Regions from separate parts of the Silvibacterium sp. genome, predicted to be linked through region 1. Evidence: predicted binding sites of a transcription regulator. Region 1 holds the regulator's gene; each other region holds the start of a gene.

Region 1 (4,090 bases):
CTGCAGTTCCCCACTCTCGAGAAAGCGCAGCAGCTTGGCCTGAAGCGGCAAAGGCATCTCGCCAATCTCATCGAGAAAAAGTGTTCCGCCATGCGCTGCTTCGATCCTGCCCGTTCTCCCTTGCACCGCTCCCGTGAATGCGCCCCGGGTGTGCCCGAAGAGCTCGGCCTCGAGTAGCGATTCGGGAATAGCGGCGCAGTTGAGCACAGCAAATGGCCGTGAGGAACGAGGACTCAGCCGATGGAGAGCCCGCGCCACCAGTTCCTTGCCCGTGCCTGTCGGGCCCTGGATGAGCACCGGCGTCGGCCGCGGCGCAACCAGCCGGATACGCCGGCTCACCTCGAGCATGGCTGCATCCTCGCCGATGAACTCCGGCAGCCGTAGGCTGGCAACCGCAGATGGAATGTTCGCCGTCGACGGACGGAGCGAAGCGGAATTTTCAGGATGAAGGAGTGGAGCGTGCAGCGGCCTCGATATCTCCCTCGACGTTTCAATCACCGGGGCCGCGTTCCAGGCTGCGCCGTCACCATCCTGGCCGCGGCGCACGGCCAGCAGCACCTCGTTGCGGCGTGGACTCCGGCCACGGCCCGCGGCCTCGACATCGCCCAAGGCCACAACATCCATCTCGGCGAAGAGCCTCTGGCATTCGGCGAGAAATTCCGTCACCTCGAGATCCGGCAGCCAAGTATCGACAACCAGCGTCTCGGCGGATTCCGCATCGAGCATGCCCAGCGCTTCAGCGCCTCCCGAGGCCTCCCTCACTTGCCAGCGCAGGCTGGACAGCGTATCCCGCACCCGCTGGCGAAAGGAAAGATCGGAGCTGACCAGAACGGCCGTGCGTGCGCGCGGCGGCACCGACGGAGAGGATGTGCGGGGATGCGCGAGTTCCCGGGGATAGGGTGCTGAGAACATGAAGACCTCGATTTCTGATGTCTTACCGGAAGACGATCGCGATTCAGGCCTGCGAAGCCAGACCGATCGCGTAGCCCTGCCCGCGTACGGTCTCGATCAACGCCGGCTGACCGGTATCGTTCAGCTTCCGCCGCAGGTAGTTCACATACACATCGACTACGTTCGTGGTGCTCGCGCGCAGCTCCCATACGTGCTCCAGCAGCGCCGCCCGGGAGACGGCCTGGCCGCGGTTGAGAAGCAGATATTCGAGCAGCGCGAACTCCTTGTTCGTCAGAGCGACCGGGCGCCCCTCGCAAAGCACGCTGCGCTCCACGCGGTTTACTTCGAGCCCGCGCTGGCGAAGCACCAGCGCGGCGGCGCCGCGGCGACGCACGACCGCCCGGCAGCGTGCCCGAAGCTCGGCCATCGCAAAAGGCTTGGGCAAAAAATCGTCAGCTCCGAGTTCGAGAGCCTGTACCCGCACCTCGACACCGGACCGCGCCGTCAGAACCACCACGGGAGCATCCTCTCCTGTGCCGCGCAAGAACTTCAGGACCTCAAGGCCATCCCGCCGGGGCAGGTTCAGGTCGAGAATCGTCAGATCCGGAGCCGATGCCTGGAACAGCTCTACCGCTTCCTGCCCATCGGTCGCCACCATCACCACATGCCCTTCGCCGGCAAAGGATCGCTGCAGCAACGCCGCCAGGGCCCGATCTCCATCCACCACCAGAAGTCGCATCTCGTATTTCCTCGTGCCCCAATTTCGCGCAAAGAAGCGGGGCGAACAACAGGCAAAGCTATGCGAGAGCAGCCCATCATTCCTCTTTGGGACACAGGCGCCGCAAGTTCTAAAAGGAAACCAGACTCGCTTCGCAAAGCAGAAACCTCCTCATGCGCAGCGAGGGAGCGGCGAACGCGAGGCGCAAAAGAAAAAATCTCCGCAATTCGCTTTTTATTCGCTAAAATGTACGCATGGCTGTCACGCGTCGGCAAAAAGAGGTGCTGGACTTCATCACGGCGTTTGTTCAGCGCAACGGTTATTCTCCTTCGTTCGAGGAGATCGCCCAAGGGCTCGAGCTGCGCTCGCTGGCCACCGTGCACAAGCACGTCACCAATCTGCAGAACAAGGGATTGTTGCAGCGCGCGCACAACCGCAGCCGCTCGATCGATGTGCTACCGGCACGCCCTCCCAAAGCCCGTTCCGCCGAGCGCTTTCCCCTGCTAGGTCGCATTGCCGCCGGCCTGCCGATTGAGGCGGTCGAAAACCAGGATTCCATTGCGCTCACCGATGTCGTCGGCAACCGTGAAGTCTTTGCTCTCCAGGTACGCGGCGAGTCAATGCGCGATGAGCATATCGTCGACGGCGACTTTGTCTTTGTCGAACGCGGCAATGTCGCGCACGAAGGCGATATCGTGGTAGCGCTGGTGGGAGGGATGGAAACCACGCTTAAGCGGTACTACGTCGAGGGTTCGACGATCCGCCTGCAGCCCTCAAATACCGAAATGGACCCGATCTACGTTCCCGCTGCCCAGGTGGCAATCCAGGGGCGCGTGGTCGGCATGCTGCGGCGCTACTAACAACAGCGCACGCAGAGCAGATGGAGTGCAGCGAAAAGCCCGGCGGATGCCGGGCTTTTTCAGGTCAGTGCGCGCCTGCCGGAGCTTTCTTGCCCGGCACGACCTTGCGGAAGAGCCACACCAGCGCCACGCAGCCGAAGCACAACAATGCCATCCAGCGGAAGACATCGACGAAAGACCACAGCTGCGCCTGCTGCCCAAGTTCGGTGTAGAGCCGGCTCGAGGCCGCGCCTTGCGCATTCGCCGGATTCGTCATGTGCCCGAGATAATTCTTGAGCGCCGTCGTCTGCTGCTCGAACCATGTGCCCGATCGCGGAATGTAATTGGCGATTTCATTCTGGTGCGCATCCGTACGCCGTGTCAGCAATGTCTGCGCGACAGAAATTCCAATGGATCCGCCGATGTTACGCAGGAGGTTGAAGATACCGCTGGCCGAACCGATCTGATCATTCCGCAGCGTGCCGTAAGCCTGCGTGGTAATCGGCACGAAGACGAAGCTCAGCGCAAACCCGGTGACGACGATGGGCAGCAGCAGCGTGGTCGGCCCGATATCCAGCGTGAGGTTGCCGAAGAACAGCGACATGACGCCGAAGGTGATGAAGCCGAAACTCAGCAGGTAGCGCGCATCGATCTTGCCGCCCAGGTAGCCGATCACCGGCATGCCGAGAATCGACCCTATGCCGCGCGGTCCTACGACCAGCCCAGCGGTGAACGCAGTGTAACCAAGCAGATCCTGATAAAAGAGCGGCAGGACCGTAATCATGGAGTAAATGCACAGGCCGAACATCGCAATCAGCAGGCAGCCGATGGCGAAGTTCCAGTTCTTGAGCGTCTTCAGGTTGACCAGCGGCGACTTCGAGCGCCACGAATGCCAGATGAACCAGATGAACGAGGTCACGAGGAAGAAGGTCGCCCAGCGGATCCACAGAGCACCGAACCAGTCGTCCTCCTGGCCCTTGTCGAGGATGACCTGCAGGCAGCCGGTCCAGATCGCCAGCAGACCGAAGCCCAGGTTGTCGAACCTGCCGGCCTTGGCATTCTTGATGTACGGCGGATCATGCACGAACCGGCTGATCATGAAGACCGCCAGCGCACCCACCGGGATATTGATGTAGAAGGCGTAACGCCAGCTGTATGTATCGGTTAGCCAGCCACCCAGGGTGGGACCGAGTACCGGGGCCACGACCACGCCGAAGGCAAACACGGTCATGGCGATGCCACGCTTCTGCGGCGGGAAGCTTTCGAGAAGGATGGCCTGCGAGAGTGGCTGGAGGGCGCCGCCGCCGGCTCCCTGGATGACGCGAGCCAGCAACATGATGCCGAGCGTAGGAGCCGCGCCGCAGAAGAATGACGAAACCGTGAAGATGACCACGCAGGTCAGCAGGAACCGCTTACGTCCGAAGCGCAGCGAGAACCAGTTGCTGGCCGGAAGGATCACGGCATTGGCGACCAGGTAACTGGTCAGCACCCAGGTGGCTTCATCGTTCGAGGCCGAAAGAGACCCGGCGATATACGGCAGCGCCACCGAGGCGATGGCCGTATCCAGGACCTCCATAAAGGTGGCCAGCATCACCGAAACAGCGATAAGCCAGGGGTTTACCCCGGCATTCTGCGCCTGCTG
Region 2 (4,090 bases), on a different contig from region 1:
TGTTCTGGCTGCGGCGGGTAACGACGCACCGGGCGATCGACGCGCTAAGGCGGCGCAGGAGCCGGCCGGAGACACCGATGGACTGGCACGAGCTGCCGGAGATCCCCGACCGGACCCAGCCTGTGGATGAGGACGGATGGAACGGGCAGCTGCAGCAGCTGGTCGCATCCCTGCCGGCGGTGCCGAGAAGCATTGTGGTGCTCCGCTACCAGGAGGAGATGGGCCCGGAGGAGATTGCCGCGGCGCTCCAGATGCCGGTAGCGACGGTGAAGAGCCATTTGCAGCGGAGTCTGCGACTGCTTCGTGAGAAGGCAGCGCGGGTGGAACGACCGCTGGAACGCCAGTACTGAACCAAACGAGGCCGGAGATGAGCGAGCAGGACGTGACACAACTCGACGCCGAACTGGAGCAGATGCTGCGTGCGGCACTGGTTCGGGAAGCGGCACCGCCGGGCCTGATGGCGGACGTAGAGCTTCGCTTGCTGGAGCGGGAGGCGGCACAGACGGCCGTTGCAACGCCGGGCTTTGAGACCCCAAGTTTTCAGACACTGAGCACGGGCGTACGCAGCAGATGGACGACCTTCTGGTCGGCGGGCGCGCATGCGGCAGCAATCGCGTTGGTCGTGCTGGTGGTGCTGGCCGAAGGCCGGACAGTCGTCAAGCCCGCGAAGCTGGCGATGACGCGGGTAGAGATACAGCCGTTCCTCACGATGACCACGCACGACAGCGGGAAAACCGGCGGCGGGGGTGGTGGTGGCGCGCATGATGCGGTCGAGGCGATGCGCGGGCGTCTGCCGAAGTTCTCCGATGAGCAGAAGGTGCCGCCGCAGATCGTCCGCAATGACGCGCCGAAGCTGCCGGTGGAAGCGACCGTGGTGATGCCGCCGATGCAGGTGCCGGATTCCAACCTGCCGAACCTGGGCATGCCGCAATCCCCGCAGGTGGCGCTGGCTTCGCAGGGGCCGGGGAGCGGATCGGGTTTTGGCGTGGGCAGCCAGGGCGGCGTGGGATCAGGATCGGGACCCGGCGTGGGACCGGGTGCAAACGGAGGCTACGGCGGCGGCGATGTGATGGGGCCGGGGCCGGGTGTCATCGCGCCACAGCTGTATCACTCGGTGGAGCCGGAGTTTTCCGATGAGGCGCGGCGCGAGAAGGCCCAGGGCATCTGCGTAGTGGACGTGATTGTTGACGCCAACGGCATGCCGACGCACATCACGATCGAGCAGCCGCTTGGCTATGGCCTCGAAGAGAAGGCGATCGAGGCCGTGGAGCAATATCGCTGGAAGCCGGCGATGTATCACGGGCATCCGGTAGCTGTGCGCGTGCGGGTGCTGGTGAACTTCCGGATTATGTAGCGGTATGTCCCCCACCGGGGCTTCCGGCATGAGTGAGAACCGCAGGTCCCTCCGCTGCGCTCACTTCGTTCGCTTCGGTCGGGATGACAGATATTTACGATGTGAAACGACCCGCATTCCTGCCACAGTCGCGGCTCTAGCTGCGTACCGCCTCGCCAACCGGATGAAAGTACTCTGTGCCCTGCACCGGCTCTTCCAGCCGCTTGCGCAGCAGGGCAAAGTCCGCGGGATTGCGCACGAAGTCGATCTCCGTGGTGTCGACGACGAGCAGGTTGCTGGCCGTGTAGTGGAAGAAGAAGTGATCGTAGGCCGCGGCGATTTGCTCGATGTAGGCATCGCTGATGTCGCGCTCGCCGGGCATGCCCTTACGCTTGAGCCGCTGCTTCAATACTTCCGGCGTGGCCTGCAGGTAGATGACTAGCTGCGGTGAGGGAGCCTCGGCGCGCGCCTCCTGGTAATAGCGGTTGTAGAGCTCGAGCTCGGCATCCCCGAGGTTTACGTAGGCGAAGAGCTTGTCCTTCTCGAAGACGTAATCGGAGATGACTCGGTCGGCAATCGTGCTGCCGGCGCCCGTGAGCACACCTCGCATCTGCTCCTGGCGGGCGCGGAGGAACCACATCTGCGCGGCGAAGGCCGTGCCCGGCTCGGCGCGGTAAAAGCCGTCGAGGAAGGGATTGCTCTCAGGCTCGGCAACGTGCCTTGCGCCGAAATCCTCGGCGAGCATGCGTGCCAGTGTCGACTTGCCGACCCGCAGCGGACCTTCCACTGCGAGAAAACGCCAGTCCGTCCACGATCCCATGGGGGATGTCATGGAGGACGCTATCGAGTCGTTACCCGTCATGCCGACCATGCTAACCCGCAGGCGAAGAAAAAACGAACCAGCGGAACCACATCCGGCAACCCCAACTACACTAGAGCCATGAACGTCCCCCTCACTGCTGCCTCCGCCGCTGCCGCCATCGGGCTGGGCGTGGGTGGATATTTTTATGCCGGCATGTGGCCCACTTCGCAGATTTTTGGCCGCGCGGTCGTGGCCGGCCATGATCCTGCCGAATTTGCACTGACCTACGACGATGGGCCGAACGATCGCTGCACCGAAGAGCTGCTGGAGATCCTGGCTCGGCACGAAGTGCGAGCGACGTTTTTCATGATCGGACGGTTTGTGCGTGAGCGCGGGGCGCTGGTGCGGCGGGTGCGCGCGGCCGGGCACCTGGTAGCGAACCACACCTTTACGCATCCTGTGCTGCTGTTTGAGAAGCATGCGAAGGTGCGCGAAGAGCTGGCTTCGACCAATGCCGCACTCGAAGATGCGCTGGGCGAGCGGGTGACGCATTTCCGTCCGCCGCATGGAGCACGGCGGCCCGATGTACTGCGCGCGGCGCGCGAGATGGGCCTTACTCCGGTGCTTTGGAATGCAATGGGCTATGACTGGAAGCCGACAACCGGCGACGCGATCCTCGCGAATCTCGACCGCAGTATCGCGCGCAATCAGCGGCGTGGGCGCGGATCGAACCTGCTGCTGCATGACGGCGGACAGGCGTCGATCGGGCAGGACCGCAAGGCGAGCGTGCGCGCGACCGAAATGCTGCTGGAGCGCGAGCGCGGCCGGGTGCGTTTTGTGACCGTGGACGCCTGGCAGGCCTGAGCCGCCGATCACCAATTAGACCATCGTTTGTCTACTGACTGCCTTCGCCGGTAGGATGGCTGGCGAAGTTCTCGAAGGATCCTGACCGATGCCGCACTATTCCCGCCTGCTTCTCTCCGCGCTGCTTGCCGCACTCTGCCCTCTGGCCTGTTCACAGGCCGGCTTTGCCCAATCGCACAATCCTGCTCACAACCCCGCTTCGGTTCCAAACCTGGGGCCAAATGTGAAGGTGTTTTCGCCCGAAATGTCGGCGGCTGCTATCCAGGCGCAGATTGACGCGATCTATCGCCAACAGCAGCTGAGCGAGTTTGGCGACGGGCGTTATGCGCTGCTCTTCCTGCCGGGCAGCTATCACGTGGATGTGCCGGTGGGCTTTTACACCGAGGTCGAGGGCCTGGGCGCGTCACCGGATGACGTGCAGATTACCGGCAACGTGCACGCCGATGCGAGCGCGCCGAACAACAACGCGACGACGACCTTCTGGCGCGCGGCGGAGAACTTTTCGGTGACGCCGACCGGCGGCACGATGCAGTGGGCCGTATCGCAGGCGGTGCCCTTTCGGCGCATGCACGTGCGCGGCAACATGGTGCTGAACCAGCACAACGGCTGGGCCTCGGGCGGATGGATGTCCGACTCGGTGGTGGACGGCACCGTGGCCTCGGGCACACAGCAGCAGTGGATCGCGCGCAACAGTGAGTGGGGCCAGTGGACAGGCTCGAACTGGAACATGGTCTTCGTCGGCGTGCCGCAGGCCCCGGCAGGCGAATGGCCCGAACCTCCCTATACAAAGATTGCGACAACGCCGGTGGTCCGCGAGAAGCCATATCTCGAAGTGCAGCGCACGGGCGCATGGGCGGTGCGTGTGCCTCCGCTGCGGCATGACAGCACGGGTGTGAGCTGGCATCACACTGGCGACGCGGGGCGGCTGACTCCATTGAGCCGCTTCTACATTGCGCACGCGGGCAAGGACACAGCGACGACGATCAACGCCGCATTGAAGGCAGGCAAGAACCTGCTGCTGACGCCGGGGACCTATGCTCTGGACGAGGCGATCAACGTGACGCGGCCCGATACTGTGGTGCTCGGCCTCG
Region 3 (4,090 bases), on a different contig from region 1:
CCCGCGCCGGGTTGAAGATCGAGCGGTAATAGGTACGCCATACCTCTTCGAGGGCATCGTCCCCTGGAGCATTTTCGCGGCTAACAGCAGGACCGAGGACGACCGCCTTCGCACCCGGCTTCCAGCGTGCCGAGCCATCCGGCGTCAGGATCGACCAGCGCATCACAGCGAAGCGCTCCGCGAAGAAAGGCGCGCCCATCGCCAGGATCCGATGCGCTGGCTCATACCAGGCCACGAAATGCTCGCTGCCTTCTTCCTCGACGCGACGGAAGCGCACAAAGGCATGCATCTTGTGGAGATCGCGCCCAACCTGAATTTCCATCCGGCGGAATGCCGCCACATCTTCATCGACCTCGACTGCCAGCAGGTCGCGTTCCTGCTGCAAACGCCATAGCAGCCGGTACATGAGCTGCCAGCGGCTACCATCGCGATGGCAGGCGACGATCTGCGCCCTCTCGACAAAAGCCCGAGGCGCAATGACCGGGGTCGACGGCTCCGGCAAAACTTCTGCCTCGCCGAAAAATAGCAGCCCCGAAACCGCATCCCGCGCATCCACAAAGCTCACGTCATCCGGAGAGACTCCCGCACCCACCAGCCGCCGCGCTGCGTCCCGCCACGCTTCGAAGCCAGTATCGAAGCCGCTGCCGGGGCATGGGGCGATCACTACTCGCCGCACGCCCGATACCGCGCTCACAACTCTCCCGACATCGCCGACACAGCCGGATCGCCTGCCTCGAACAGCCCCATCTGTACCGGCTTCGATATCGGCTTCGGCCCCCTGCGAGACGGCATCTCTGTGCGATCCTCACGCCAGCGCACCCCGGGAATATGATCCGTCGCTGTTACGAATCGTTCCGCCAGCTTCATCCGCACATGGAGCTTCGTCAGATCTGCGTAAGAAAGCCGATGATATCTGCGGATACTCACGATTCTTTCCGCATTGCGGTATCCGATCCCCGGCACGCGCAGCAGCAGCTCGCGGGATGCCGTGTTCACATCCACTGGAAAGAAGTCTTCGTTCGCCTCCGCCCAGGTCAGCTTAGGATCGCGGTCCAGCCGCAGGTTCGGCTCACCTTCCGTCGTCAGTTCCCGCGCGTCGAAGCCGTAGTACCGCATTAGCCAATCGGCCTGGTACAGCCGATGCTCACGCACCAGAGGCGCAGGTCTCTGCGGCAGCCGCGCATCTCCCAATGGAAATGGTGAGAAGCCAGAGTAGTAGATTCTCCGCAGCCGGTAACGCCCATAGAGATGCCGCGCTGTCTCCAGAATCTGGCGATCGCTGCTCGGCGTGGCCCCGACGATCATCTGCGTGCTCTGCCCGGCGGGCACAAACTTCGGCGTCGCCCGATGCCGTGGCCGATCCTCGTCGAGCTCCTGCTTCCGCCCGTGAATCTGCCCCATCGCGCCCTCGATGGTGCCAACCCGCTTGTCCGGAGCCAGCTGCACAAGATCCTGCTGCGTCGGCAGCTCCATGTTTGCGCTCATCCGGTCGGCATAGGTGCCCGCCTGATCGAGCAGCGCAGCCGATGCCCCGGGAATCGCCTTCAGATGGATATATCCTCCGAAGGCATGCTCTTCCCTGAGCCCGCGCGCCACCGCAATCAGCTGCTCCATCGTGTAGTCCGGCGATTGCACGATCCCGGAGCTGAGAAAGAGTCCTTCGATGTAGTTCCGCTTATAGAAATCGAGCGTCAGCCCGATCACCTCCGCCGGTGTAAAGCGCGCCCGGCGAATATCGCTCGACACGCGGTTCACGCAGAACACGCAGTCGTAGGTGCAGTAATTGGTCAGGAGGATCTTCAACAGCGAGACGCAGCGTCCATCCGGCGTGTAGCTGTGACAAATGCCGATTCCGGTCGAATGCCCCAGCCCTTTACCATTGCCCGCACGCGGAGCGCCGCTGCTTGCGCACGAAGCGTCATACTTCGCCGCATCCGCCAGGATCGCCAGCTTCTGTTCGACTGTCATCGCGCTACCTCAGTAGCCGGCAGGCGTTTTCTGAGACTGCCGGACATTTGAGATTTTAGCGAATAAAAAGCGAAAACAGGGCCGATTTTAAGCTGACTTCCGGAATGGATTTCATCCCGCTGAAAATCAGATCAGGCGTTGCTCCACAAAGGCGCGAGCTACCGACGCGATCGCCGCCTCCTGCATGGGAAATTCCACCTTGGCCTCGGTCAGGTAGATGGCCAGAAACACAGGACCCGGCAACATAGAACCCGTGGGGGCGGAAGGCCAGATGACAGCCACATCGTTCGCCGTGCGATGATCCCCGGTGCCGGTCTTGTCTCCAATTCGCCAGCCTGCGGGCAGTGCTGCCCGGATTCGCGCCTTGCCCGTGGTGTTTGCCTCGAGCCACGCCGTCAGCTGTGCCCGCGAGGCCGCTGAGAGCACATCCCCCGTCGTCACCTTCCGCAGATCTTCAGCCATGTGAGCAGGCGCCGTGGTGTCGCGCGGGTCGCCCGGCGTGCCTTCGTTCAGCGAGGTTTCCGTCCGGTCCAGCCGCGTCACCGCGTCGTCGAGATGACGCGCCCACGCAGTCACGCCTGCCGGGCCCCCAAGCGAGGCCAGGATGATATTTGCCGCGGTGTTGTCGCTGTGGGCGATCGCCGCACGGCAGATCTCACCCACCGTCATCCCGGTATCGACGTGCAGGCTCGTCTCCGGCGAATACGGAACCAGATCGGACTGCTGGAAATGCACCACCCTATCCAGATGCTCCTCGCCGCGATCCACCCGCGCCAGCAGCGCCGATACAGCCAGCACTTTGAAAGTACTGCACATGGGAAAGTGTTCCTCCTGGCGCCATCCCGCCAGCAGCTTGCCTTCCGCATCGAGCAGAGCCACGCCCAGCCGTCCACCGGTTCCCGCTTCAATGGTCCTTAATGTGTTCTCGATATCCGGTCCGGTTGCCGTCTCAGCCCAAAGCCCGTACCCATGCCCGAATGCAGCCCCTGCACATAGCAGGGAAGCCTGCATCATCTTCCGTCTTGAAATCGCCACTTACCCTCCGCACCTACACATGCATTGTCATGCCGCATGCGATGTGCGTGCGCAAGCAGAGCGGAGAAAAGCTTCTGCCTGTGGCGAGTTGGTTATCAGGAATTTCTACGGAAGAACAAATGCGTCACAGCTTCTGCGAACGTTGCACATCCCGCACGCCGGGTACACGGCGCAGACCGATCACCAGGCGGTTGAGATGGCGAAGATCCTCGGCTTCGACCACGAACTCCACAATCGCGTCGTCGTTCTCACCGGGGCGGGAATCGACGGTACGAATGTTCGTGTTCTCGTCGCTGATCACCGCAGTCAGTTCTTTGAGCATGCCCGTGCGGTCATCGCAAAAGACAGTGAGCTTCACAGGGTACGTCAGTTTGCGGCCGGCAAGGTCGTCGCCCGTGCGCGCCCACTCGACAGTGATACGGCGGTCGCTCTCGTAGAGCAGGTTCTGCACGTTGGGACAGCTCCGCGCATGCACCGCCACACCCTTGCCGCGGGTGACGTAGCCGATGATCTCTTCGCCCCGGATCGGGTTACAACAGCGCGCGCGATAAACGAGGAACTCGTCCTGCCCTTCCACCTGCAGCGAATCGGCGTTGCTGGTAATGGCAACGCGTTTGACCGTGTCAGACGGGCCGTTGCCGGATTCCGTTTCGGGCTGTGCCGCGGGCTGGATGACGCCGGGGGCAAGGCGGTTGAGCACCTGCCGCGCCGAGTACTTTCCGAAACCGATTGCCGACATCAGATCGTTCGGCGTAGGCAGACTGTAGTCCGCAGCCACGCGTTCGTAGTCGGACTCGTCGTACTTCGAAAGCGAAATTTTGTATTTGCGGGCTTCGCGCTCGAGCAGCTTGCGGCCGATCTCGATGGCGCGTTCCCGCTGGTGCTCGTTGAGCCAGTGCTTGATCTTGTTGCGCGCGCGTGAGCTTTTGACGATCGAGAGCCAGTCACGGCTCGGTGTGTGGCCTGTCTGCGTAATGACTTCGACGATGTCGCCGTTGCGCAGCTTGTAGCGCAGCGGCACGATGCGCCCGTTCACCTTCGCGCCCGTACAGGTATGGCCGACTTCGGTATGGATCGAGTACGCGAA
Region 4 (4,090 bases), on a different contig from region 1:
CGTGGCCGGCATCGATCCCAATCTGCCTTTGAGTGCGGTGCGCACGCAGCAGGAGCAGATCAACGCGACGCTGGGCGACGAGCGCATGTTCGCCACGCTCACGGCGGCCTTCGGGCTGCTGGCGCTGGTGCTGGCCTCGATCGGCATCTATGGCGTGATGGCCTACACGGTGGCGCGGCGCACGCAGGAAATCGGTATTCGCGTGGCTCTAGGCGCGCGCGCTGGGCAGATCCTGAACATGGTGCTGGGCGAGACGTCGCGGATGACGATCCTCGGCGTCATCGTGGGGCTGGGCGCGGCCTTCGGTCTCACGCGGCTGGTGAAGGAGATGCTCTACGGCGTGAAGACGTACGATCCGGTGACGCTGGCCGGCTCGGCGGCGCTGCTGTGCCTAGTGGCGCTCGCTGCGGCATTGATGCCGGCCAGGAGAGCGTCCAAGGTGGACCCCATGAGGGCACTGCGGCACGAATAGAGTAAGACATCGTATGAATCGACTCCCGGCTTCACCTGAGGGGAAGAAGCCCTTACCTTCATTGGGAAGCTTGCAGAGGATGAAGAGCCTTACGCTGTGCCCTAACTGGCCACGCGCGGGCTGCATGAATACCAGTATGGGGCGGAAGCTTCGGATGGCCGCAATTGGGCTGCGGGGATTATCTCGAAATCCGCAGAATCATGAGTTGCAAGTATTTGAAGGCATGGCGCGATGCGGGTACGCTCGTGGCAAAGGTGAGAATCATGCCCAAGTACGATCTCAATTTCATCCCGCCCACTCCATCGAATCATTCCCGCTATCGGATAGAGATTCATGCCCCGGTGTCTGGCAATGCTGCTGACCGCCCAACTCGATCAAATGCTGCATTGGTGTCCCATGGCTATACCTATGTCGAAATACAACAGGTCCTCAATACTCTGAAGATTTCCGCGCCTCGGCAGGAAAAGGCTTTGATCAGCTTGAACGACGGCAGGAGCCATCTCCTAGAAGCTGTCGATGTCTCTCCTCCTAGAAGCTGTCGATGTCTCTCCAGAGATAGCCTCGCAAATTGGCTGGAGTTCCATCAAGCCGTTTTCCACCAAGCCGTTATAGATGACCGCGCCCCAGGTCTTGATGGCAACAACAAGTACGGCTTCAGCAAAGGCTGTCAGATCTACTCTGGCGGCCCTGTCGCGGAGGAGCGCGGGTGCGCCGGAATGACTCAAGTGGTAGATGGCGGGGCTAGGCAGTTCGGCTGCCGCAAAGGTCAATATTTCTGAAAATACTAGGCCTTTAGATTGAGGGGTTTGGCATCTATCTGCCCCGGTTTCAGGGCACTCGGGGGCTTGCAGGTAATTCAGGGTAAAGCGAATATAAGGCGAAAGCCCTATGCGCTCTGCCTCTTCACTCCGTCGACAAATTGAAGCCTCCCTTTCCGAGCGAATTCCCTCCGCGCTGACGCCTGCAATGCGGAGTGAGCGGCCACTCGCGGCTACTGGGATCGCCTCTCTCGATCACCTGCTGGGTGGCGGACTGCCGGTAGGAGCTCTGTGCGAACTGACCGGGCCGGAGTGCTCGGGACGGACCTCGGTGGCGCTGTCCTTTCTGGCGCGGATGACGGCAGCAGGCAAGGTCTGCGCGTGGATCGATGTATCGAATGCGCTTGAGCCAGCTTCGGCCGCCGCGGCAGGCGTGGATCTGGAGCGGCTGCTGTGGGTGCGGTGCGGCGCGGAGGCGGTGAAGACGGAGCGGTCCGGGCGGAGCTTCCGTTTGCCGGAAACGTGCCTCGCCCCTGCGCCTGCTCCGAAAAAAGGATTGCATGGTGGAAGATTCGGGCAGCATCCCCGCAGCGAGGTGCGCGGGCTGGCGGATGCAGTGGGGAGCCTGCTGGAGGCTGATACCGCGCGAGCTTACCTGGGGCCTCGTTGCGCTGAGCCGCAGCAGAAAGAACGCCGCATTCCAGAGACGGCAGAGCAGAACCTTGCGCCGGTTACGTTGCCGGGCAACCGCTGGCGGCGGTCCCGCGCCTATGACGCGATCGAGCAGGGGCTGCGCTCGGCGGACCTGCTGATGCAGGGCGGCGGCTTCTCCGCGATTGTGCTGGACCTTGCAGGTGTTGCCCCGGCGCATGCGGCGCGTATCGAGCTTTCCACCTGGTACCGGTATCGCGCCGCAGCGGAGCGGACGCAGGCCAGTGTGCTGCTGCTGAGCCAGTACGCCTGCGCGCGCAGCAGCTCAGAGGTGCAGCTGGTCTTCAGCGGCTCCGAGGGGAGTGCCGACGAGACGACGGTCTTCTCCGGCATGCGGCCGCAAGTGCAGGTGACGCGGCGGCGTTTCGCCACGCAGGAAAGCCAGCTGCACAGCAACGTGGTGCCGCTGCGCAAATCGCCACGTGGCATCGACTCGGTCGCGTGGCAGAGCCGCGCGGAGTGGGCGGTACATCGAGGACGGAACTGCGATGACGGATCCCGGTGAGCTTTATGCCTGTCTGCTGGTGCGCGAGTTTCCTGCCCAGGCACTGTTGCGTCTGAGGCCGGAGCTGCGGGAGAGACCGTGCGTGGTCCTGGAGGGACTGCCGCCGCTGCAACAGGTTTGCTCGTTGAACACCCGAGCGCGCCTGCGGGGAATCGAGCATGGGATGACAGCGACCGAGGTGGCTACTTTCTCCGATGCCGTGGTTCTGGAGCGTTCGACGGAGATGGAGCGCGTTGTCTCGGATGTGCTGGTGGAATGCGCGGGTGCATTCTCTCCGCGTATCGAACCCCGACGCGAAGGCACAGCATGGCTGTGCGGGCTGGATATTGCCGGGACAGAACGGTTGCTAGGTACCCCAGAGAAACTGGCTGCGGATCTCCGTGAACGTGTGCGCAGGCTGGCAATCTCCGCACAGGTGGCCGTGAGCCGCAACTTTCTCACCGCGTTGTGCGTGGCGCGAGGACTGCCGGCGAATATCGCGGTGCGGGTCATCGCGCCGGGCAGGGAGGCCGTGGCGCTGTCAGCGCTGCCGATTGCGGTGTTGCAGATAGAAGAACGCCACGCGGAGATCTTCGCGGCATGGGGCATTGCGACGCTCGGCATGCTTGCCGCGCTGCCTGAGGATGCGCTGGTAGCCCGCATCGGGCAGGCGGGAAGGCGGCTGCGCCTGCTGGCGTGCGGTGAGAGCGAACACCTGCTCGAACCGCAGGAGACGCCGTTCGTACTCGAAGAGCGAGCGGATCTGGATGCGCCGCTCGAAGAACTGGAGCCGCTGCTCTTCGGTCTCTCGGCGATGCTGGAACAGCTTGTGGTGCGTGCGCAGTCACGGCTGGTGGCGCTGGCCTCCGTCACGGTCACGCTGCGCCTCGAAGGCGGTGGAGAGCATACGCGGATCGTTAATCCGCGCGTGCCGGGCAGCGACCGCCGGCTATGGCTGAAGCTGCTGCAGCTGGAGCTCGAGGCGCATCCGCCGCCTGCGCCGATTACGGGCGTGACGCTGCACGCGGAGCCGGGAATCGCGGGCAAGGTACAGCTCGGGCTCTTCTCTCCGCAGGCGCCTGAGCCCGGACGGCTGGATGTGACGCTGGCGCGGATCGCGGCGCTGGTGGGTGAGGCGAACGTGGGGCGCATCGTGCTCGAAGACACCCACGCACCGGAGGGCTTTCATCTCGAACCGTTTCGCGTTCTGCCGGAAAAAAGCTTGCAGCGCGAACTGCCCGCGGCGCGTATGAGCCTGCGCAGGCTTCGTCCACCGGAGCGCAGCGCGGTTGTCTTCACAGAAGGCCGCCCGCGCTCGCTTACGTTTCGTGAGCGCCGGTACATCGTGGAGCAGGCATACGGGCCCTGGCTCGCTGGGGGAGTGTGGTGGAGTGACGAGACGTGGGGGCAGCGGCAGTGGGATCTGGTTGCGCGTTCCGGGGATGGGGCGCAGCTCTGCTGCTGCGTAACGCATGACTTTATGGAAGCGGGATGGAAGGTAACCGCGCTCTATGACTGATGCCTACATCGAGTTGCACGCTTCCAGTGCCTTCTCGTTTCTCGAAGGCGGTTCGCTGCCGGAGTCGCTGATCGATCGTGCGGCGGAGATCTCCATGCCGGCCGTCGCCCTGCTCGATCGCAATGGCGTCTACGGTTCGGCGCGAT

The links. Region 1 encodes LexA, which represses DNA repair genes until DNA is damaged. Its sites were predicted from a motif close to CANTTCGCTTTTTATTCGC; they were not measured.
Region 2: QM649_RS07080 (deoxynucleoside kinase) is a predicted target of LexA. The motif match lies at 2,217-2,235, and genes of this name have one in related genera.
Region 3: QM649_RS06215 (putative DNA modification/repair radical SAM protein) is a predicted target of LexA. The motif match lies at 2,027-2,045, and genes of this name have one in related genera.
Region 4: QM649_RS06475 (recombinase RecA) is a predicted target of LexA. The motif match lies at 1,339-1,357, and genes of this name have one in related genera.

What each region holds. Positions count from the first base shown of each region.
Region 1 covers NZ_JASGFD010000004.1:39,991-44,080, forward strand. The annotation lists gene QM649_RS02385 (sigma 54-interacting transcriptional regulator) at 1-912, opposite strand, end outside; gene QM649_RS02390 (response regulator transcription factor) at 956-1,630, opposite strand; gene lexA (transcriptional repressor LexA) at 1,864-2,469, shown strand; gene QM649_RS02400 (DHA2 family efflux MFS transporter permease subunit) at 2,534-4,090, opposite strand, start outside.
Region 2 covers NZ_JASGFD010000014.1:17,439-21,528, forward strand. The annotation lists gene QM649_RS07070 (RNA polymerase sigma factor) at 1-350, shown strand, start outside; gene QM649_RS07075 (energy transducer TonB) at 368-1,354, shown strand; gene QM649_RS07080 (deoxynucleoside kinase) at 1,491-2,165, opposite strand; gene QM649_RS07085 (polysaccharide deacetylase family protein) at 2,274-2,999, shown strand; gene QM649_RS07090 (coagulation factor 5/8 type domain-containing protein) at 3,088-4,090, shown strand, end outside.
Region 3 covers NZ_JASGFD010000012.1:16,396-20,485, forward strand. The annotation lists gene QM649_RS06210 (UdgX family uracil-DNA binding protein) at 1-694, opposite strand, end outside; gene QM649_RS06215 (putative DNA modification/repair radical SAM protein) at 691-1,968, opposite strand; gene bla (class A beta-lactamase) at 2,095-3,003, opposite strand; gene QM649_RS06225 (RelA/SpoT family protein) at 3,128-4,090, opposite strand, start outside.
Region 4 covers NZ_JASGFD010000012.1:76,830-80,919, reverse strand. The annotation lists gene QM649_RS06485 (ADOP family duplicated permease) at 1-472, shown strand, start outside; gene QM649_RS06480 (hypothetical protein) at 736-1,251, shown strand; gene QM649_RS06475 (recombinase RecA) at 1,439-2,446, shown strand; gene QM649_RS06470 (DNA polymerase Y family protein) at 2,430-3,944, shown strand; gene QM649_RS06465 (error-prone DNA polymerase) at 3,937-4,090, shown strand, end outside.